2 regions of the Rhodoferax sp. GW822-FHT02A01 genome follow, and region 2 is predicted to be linked to the other one. Evidence: predicted binding sites of a transcription regulator. Region 2 holds the regulator's gene; the other holds the start of a gene.

Region 1 (3,414 bases), 2.2 Mb from region 2:
CCATGGGTTGCAGTGAACTGCGGTGCCATCCCCGAGAACCTGCTGGAAGCGGAGTTCTTCGGTGCCAAGAAAGGGGCCTACACCGGCGCCACACATGACCGTGAAGGCTTCTTCCAGGCGGCCAACGGAGGCACCTTGTTTCTGGACGAAATTGGCGATCTGCCGCTGCCCATGCAGGCCAAGCTGCTGCGAGCCATCCAGGAGCGGCGAATACGCCCCCTGGGCAGCACCCAGGAGGAAATTGTGGATGTGCGCGTCGTCAGTGCAACCCACAAGGATCTGCCCAGCGAAGTCGTCGCAGGCACTTTCCGTCAGGACCTGTTCTACCGCCTCAACGTGATTGACATAGACATCCCACCTCTGCGCGAGCGCCCGGAGGATTTGCCTGCGCTGTGCCAGACATTGCTGGAGCGCATTTCCCGGGATTCCGACCTGCCCATGCGGCAGGTCCCCGCCCACACCATGGCGCGCCTGGCCGGACTGCCCTTGCTGGGTAACGTGCGTGAACTGGAAAACATTCTGCACCGTGCGCTGGCCCTCAGCGAAGGCAACGCCCTCGAACTCTCGGGCATAGAGCTTGAGCGCTGCATGCCCTCCCCCCAACGCACTTCAACGCCTCCCCAGGCGGTGGAGACCCCGGCGGCCAAAGCGCCCTTGCCGGACGACCTGCAACGCTATCTGGACGAGCAGGAGCGCAGCATCCTGGTGCGTGCGTTGCGGGAAACCGGATTCAACCGTACCCTGGCAGCCAAACAGCTGGGACTGACGTTGCGACAAATACGCTACCGCATAGCCAGGCTCAAGATCGATGCACCAGACGTGAGCGGCGAGGATTCCGATGAATAGCCCCCCTGCCGTGGACCCGATCACGTGGCGAGATGGCTGGTACGCCTTTGCACGCCGCTGTGATTCGCCCAATTTCGGACCACGCCCCAAAGACGTGGCTGTCGATCTGGTGGTGCTGCACTCCGTCAGCCTGCCACCCGGCGAGTACGGAGGAGATGCGGTGCAGCAGCTTTTTTGCAATACGCTGGACTGGAACGCACACCCTTACTTCAAGCAAATGGAAGGTCTGCAGGTTTCCGCGCATTTCTTCATTCAGCGTGGAGGCGAGTTGTGGCAGTTCGTCAGCTGCGATGACCGGGCCTGGCATGCAGGGCAGTCGCGCTTTGGCGAGCGAAGCAACTGCAATGACTTCTCCATAGGCATAGAACTCGAAGGACTGGAAGGCAACACCTTCGAGCAACCCCAGTACGAAACCCTGCTCGCCCTGTTGCCCGCGATCGCTGGCCATTACCCGGTTGCGCACATCGCGGGACACGAACACATTGCCCCGGGACGCAAATCCGACCCCGGTCCCGGCTTTGATTGGGACTATCTGCGTAACCGTTGCGGCTTTTTACCCCCGTATTTTCCCGATAAGCATATGTGATGGGCGGCTGACAGGCCGACCTGGTGCAGCCGGCATCCGCAGGTGCACACTTATCTGACAAAAACGCCGGCCACGAAAGGTCTTGCGCGGCGCGCTTTTGGCGACAAAAACGTCCGCCAAGCCGCGCCAAATCGACGTCCTTTTTGTTGGAGCCGCATTTCATGCGGGCTGGGCGCGGGCGGAGAGAAAAAGTCCTGCATTGCAAGACCTTGTTGCAACTTTTTTCAGTCGCAATGGGCCATCCCGCATCGTCGTTGGATACACTACAGGTAGTGGCTTGCCATCAACCATGACCCCAGATATAGTGTGTTACGTTCACACGGATACACAAGGGGATCGCACCGATGACAGGCCCTTCCCGACTTCCCTGAACCCCAACAATAAAACTGATTTAGAAGAGGAAATCATGCAGTCTTACGCATCTCCAAGCACCCCACTGTCCACCGGCGTCCTGAGTACCCAGGCTGCTCCCTCATATGCCGACGCGCAGGCCCATCCGTTGGCCCATTACCAGATCATCCGGCGCAACGGCGCAGTGGTTCCGTTTGAACCCAATAAGATCGCCGTGGCGATGATGAAAGCCTTTCTGGCCGTGCACGGCACACAGGGTGCAGCGTCGGCCAGCGTGCGCGAAACCGTGGATGGCCTGACGCAGCAAGTCATTCGCGCGCTGATGCGTTCACGCCCGGGTGGCGGCACTTTCCATATTGAAGATGTGCAGGACCAGGTGGAACTGGGACTGATGCGCGGTGGCCACCACGAGATAGCCCGCGCCTATGTTCTGTACCGCGAACGCCGCACCCAGGAGCGCGCCAAGCAGGTGGAACAGGTCAAACCCAAGGCGGCCACTATCCACGTCACCGAAGACGGTCAGCGGGTGGAGCTGGACCTGGACCTGCTCAAATCCCGCATCGAGACTGCTTGCGCCGGCCTGGGCGCCGACGTCAAGGCCGATCCCATCGTGGCCGAGACCATGCGCAATCTGTACGACGGCGTTCCCATGGACGAGGTCTACAAGGCATCCATCCTGGCAGCCCGCACACTGATCGAGAAAGATCCGGACTACACCTACGCCACTGCGCGCCTGTTGTTTGTCACCATCTCGCGCGAGATTCTGGGCCGCGACGTGGCCCAGGCCGATATGGCACAGGCCTATGCCGACTACTTCCCCGGTTTCATCAAGAAAGGCGTGGATGCCGAGCTGCTGGACGAAAAGCTGCTGCAGTTCGATTTGAAGCGACTTGGCGCCGCACTCAAGGCCGACCGCGACCTGAATTTCGACTACCTGGGTCTGCAGACTCTGTACGACCGCTACTTCCTGCACGTGGGCAAGAAGCGCATCGAACTGCCGCAGGCTTTCTTCATGCGTGTGGCCATGGGCCTGTCGCTCAACGAGATCGACCGTGAGGCACGCGCCATCGAGTTCTACGAAGTGCTCTCCAGCTTCGACTTCATGTCCTCCACACCCACACTGTTCAACAGCGGCACGTTGCGCTCACAGCTCTCCAGCTGCTACCTGACCACGGTGCCGGACGATCTGGATGGCATCTACGAATCCATCAAGGAAAACGCACTGCTGTCCAAGTTTGCCGGCGGCCTGGGCAACGACTGGACGCGCGTGCGCGCCCTGGGCTCCCACATCAAGGGCACCAATGGTGAATCGCAAGGCGTGGTGCCGTTCCTCAAGGTGGTCAATGACACCGCCGTGGCCGTGAACCAGGGCGGCAAGCGCAAGGGCGCGGTCTGCACCTATCTGGAGACATGGCACCTGGACATTGAAGAATTCCTGGAGCTGCGCAAGAACACCGGTGACGACCGCCGCCGCACCCACGACATGAACACCGCCAACTGGGTGCCTGACCTGTTCATGCGCCGCGTCATGGAAAAGGGCACGTGGACATTGTTCTCGCCCTCCAACGTGCCGGACCTGCATGACCTGTTCGGCGCCGAATTCGAGAAGGCTTATGTAGCCTACGAAGAAA
Region 2 (3,414 bases):
GTTTTGTTATCTTGGTAATACTGTTCGAGCTTGACTCGCTTGACGGCCAACGTTGAAGTAGCATCAGGAATCTTTCCGCGAATCACATAATTACTGTAGGAAGGTAAGGCAATGGAGGCCAAAATTCCCACAATCGCAACAGTAATCATTAACTCAATAAGGGTAAATCCGCGCTCAACGGGCAGGCCGTGAGCAGTATTTCTAATTTGCATAAATTGAGTTCCGTAGGGATATCTGAATTACAAAAAATACCCAATGTCCCAGGGGTTAGTTTGGGCTACTGCGTTGCATGCTAAATGAAAGAATTGACACGTGCGTGTCTGATTGACAAGTGGTCGCCAAAAGAGTACGGGCGGTAGCATCCAGGGCAACGAGTTGCGGGCGTCGATTGTGAGGCGTTAGAATCCCTGCGCCTGATTCAACGGCTACAGGCATTTCCAACTTCAAGCAGCTTTCTGCCGCGCTGCAATTTCCCTCTTCCTAATTTATTGAGCGCTCCTAATGGAGCGGGAAATGGTGTGCATGCGAAAAGTTGGGTTGCAAATTGGAAGTTCACCAATTGAAATGCTGCTAGTAGTCGCTATTTTGACTGCGACAGTGGCGCTTTGTGCTTCAGGAATGAGTAATCTGGTGAGCGAATGGCGTCTTCGCTCCGTGTCATTGGCTGTATGCGATGGTTTGCGTCTGTCCCGTATCGAAGCAATCCGCAGGAACGGGCATGTCGTGATGTGCAAATCCAATGATGGGTTCCAGTGCAAAACTACTGGAGACTGGTCGCAGGGGTGGATTGTTTTCCACGACATCAACAATAGCCGTCTAGTCGACGGTGGAGAGACAGTCTTGTTTCGGGAAGCAGCGATATCCGGAAAATTGCTGCTTTCCGGGAACACCCCAATTTCGAAAGATGTCTCTTACACTTTTTCGGGCGAGGCCATTTTGCCTAAAGGCGGATTTCAGGCAGGCACGTTCACTATTTCCACTCGAGACTCGAGCTCAGTGCCAATTTTTTGCATTGCAGTCAATAAGAGAGGTACATATCGTGTGTATAAATCCTACAGCGGAATTTGTGCCAGCTAACTACTTGCTCACCTCATCCACCAACGTCTTGAACTCATCAATATCCTCAAAGTTGCGGTACACGCTAGCGAATCGCACGTAAGCAACCTTGTCGAGCTTTTTGAGCTCGCGCATCACCAGTTCACCAATGCGGGTGGATTGCACCTCACGCAATCCCAGATTCAGCAGCTTTTCCTCGATCCTTTCGATCGCCGCGTCCACCTGTTCTGTGCTGACCGGCCGTTTGCGTAGCGCCAGGTTCATGGAGGCCTGGAGCTTGGCTCGCTCAAATTCGATGCGTCGTCCATCCTTCTTGACGATGGACGGGAAGTTGACGTCCGGGCGCTCGTAAGTGGTAAAGCGCTTCTCGCAGGAGCCGCATTGCCTGCGACGACGAATGAAGTCCCCATCTTCGGCAATCCGGGTCTCCACGACCTGGGTTTCGGAATTTCCGCAGAAGGGGCACTTCATGTTCAGGTCACTCGACTTATTTGTAGACCGGGAACCGCTGGGTCAGGGCGTGCACCTTGGCTCGAACGGCTTCGATGTTGGCTGCGTCGCGTGGATTGTCCAGCACGTCCGCAACCAGATTGGCAGTCAAGCGCGCTTCTTCGTCCTTGAAGCCGCGCGTGGTCATGGCTGGTGTGCCTATACGCACGCCGCTGGTGACCATGGGTTTCTCCGGGTCGTTGGGGATGGCGTTCTTGTTGATGGTCATGTGAGCGCTGCCCAAAACGGCTTCAGCTTCCTTGCCGGTGATGCCTTTGGACCGCAAGTCAACCAGCATGACGTGGCTTTGGGTGCCGCCGCTCACAATCCGAAGACCGCGTTGCGTCAGGGTTTCGGCCACGATCTGGGCATTCTTCAATACCTGCTGCTGGTACTGCTTGAAGCCGGGTTCCAGCGCCTCCTTGAACGCGACTGCTTTTGCGGCAATCACGTGCATGAGGGGGCCGCCTTGCAAGCCAGGGAAGATCGCGCTGTTGATCGCCTTTTCGTGCTCAGCCTTCATCAGGATGATGCCGCCACGGGGGCCACGCAGACTCTTGTGGGTGGTGGAGGTCACAATGTCGGCGTGCGGCACCGGGTTAGGGTAGACGCCAGCGGCAATCAGACCCGCATAGTGGGCCATATCCACCATGAAAATGGCGCCGATGTCTTTGGCCACCTTGGCAAAACGTTCAAAATCAATGTGCAAACTGTACGCCGAAGCGCCGGCCACGATCAGCTTGGGCTTGTGCTCATGGGCCTTGCGCTCCATGGCGTCGTAGTCAATGGCTTCTTTGGCGTCCAGTCCATAGCTCACCACGTTGAACCATTTGCCACTCATGTTGAGGGGCATTCCGTGGGTCAGGTGGCCACCTTCGGCCAGGCTCATGCCCATGATGGTGTCGCCTGGCTTCAGGAAGGCCAGGAATACGGCTTCATTGGCAGAGGCACCGCAATGGGCTTGCACATTGGCCGCTTCTGCGCCAAACAGCTGCTTCACGCGGTCAATGGCAAGTTGCTCGGCAACGTCCACAAATTCGCAGCCGCCGTAGTAGCGCTTCCCTGGATAGCCTTCTGCATACTTATTAGTAAGCTGGCTTCCCTGGGCAGCCATGACGGCGGGGGATGCGTAGTTTTCGCTGGCAATCAGCTCGATGTGGTGTTCCTGACGGGCATTTTCGGCCAGGATGGCCTTCCACAGTTCGGGATCGGTCTGTTCAACAAGAATGTTGCGGTCGTACATGGCAGTCCTTTAAGACATTGGGCCTGTGGGTGTGGTTTGACACAGGGCTGCCCAGGCGAACGGCTGATCGCAGCGACTTATCACCATCGTGCGGCACGCTCCCCTGTGGTATCCCACATCAGCCCTGAAAACCGGTTGGTCAAGGGCCTATCGCCAGTCGCGTGCAGTGCGAGTTTAACTGAGCCGGATCAGGAACTGAAAAGGCTGGCCACGGTTTCCGTTTGTGGCTTGGCAGGCGATGAGGCTTTTACCGGTACCGACGTTGTGTTTAGCTGAGGGACGGAGCGACCTGCAGCGACCTGCTGTAGGCGAGCGTGCTCGGCCATCACCTTGGCGGCGTAGCCACCGTCTTCATCCAGATTGCCCGCGCCTACGTAGAGCTTGAGTCCACCCTCCAGCGAGCCAGCGCGTGCCACGCACTCCTGCAGCACTTTGACGCCCACGCGAAGATTGGTGAGCGGGTCAAAGGCGGCGAACTGGCCACCGAAGAATTGGTACTTCTCGCTATGCACCTTGGTCATGACTTGCATCAAGCCTTGGGCGCCCACATTGCTTTGGGCAAATGGATTGAATCCCGACTCCACGGCCATGACAGCCAGGATCAGCGTTGGGTCGAGCTTGTTCTT

What was found. The regulator NrdR, encoded in region 2, represses ribonucleotide reductase genes. The targets are predictions, from matches to a motif close to CACNANATNTNGTG.
Region 1: AAGF34_RS11475 (ribonucleoside-diphosphate reductase subunit alpha) is a predicted target of NrdR. The motif match lies at 1,726-1,739, and genes of this name have one in related genera.

Annotation. Positions count from the first base shown of each region.
Region 1 is NZ_CP152376.1:2,447,181-2,450,594, reverse strand. It holds gene AAGF34_RS11485 (sigma-54 dependent transcriptional regulator) at 1-846, shown strand, start outside; gene ampD (1,6-anhydro-N-acetylmuramyl-L-alanine amidase AmpD) at 839-1,432, shown strand; gene AAGF34_RS11475 (ribonucleoside-diphosphate reductase subunit alpha) at 1,839-3,414, shown strand, end outside.
Region 2 is NZ_CP152376.1:4,695,489-4,698,902, reverse strand. It holds gene AAGF34_RS22310 (type IV pilin protein) at 1-212, opposite strand, end outside; gene AAGF34_RS22305 (GspH/FimT family pseudopilin) at 523-1,077, shown strand; gene nrdR (transcriptional regulator NrdR) at 1,078-1,527, opposite strand; gene glyA (serine hydroxymethyltransferase) at 1,544-2,788, opposite strand; ZMP/ZTP riboswitch at 2,831-2,959, opposite strand; gene AAGF34_RS22290 (lytic transglycosylase domain-containing protein) at 2,977-3,414, opposite strand, start outside.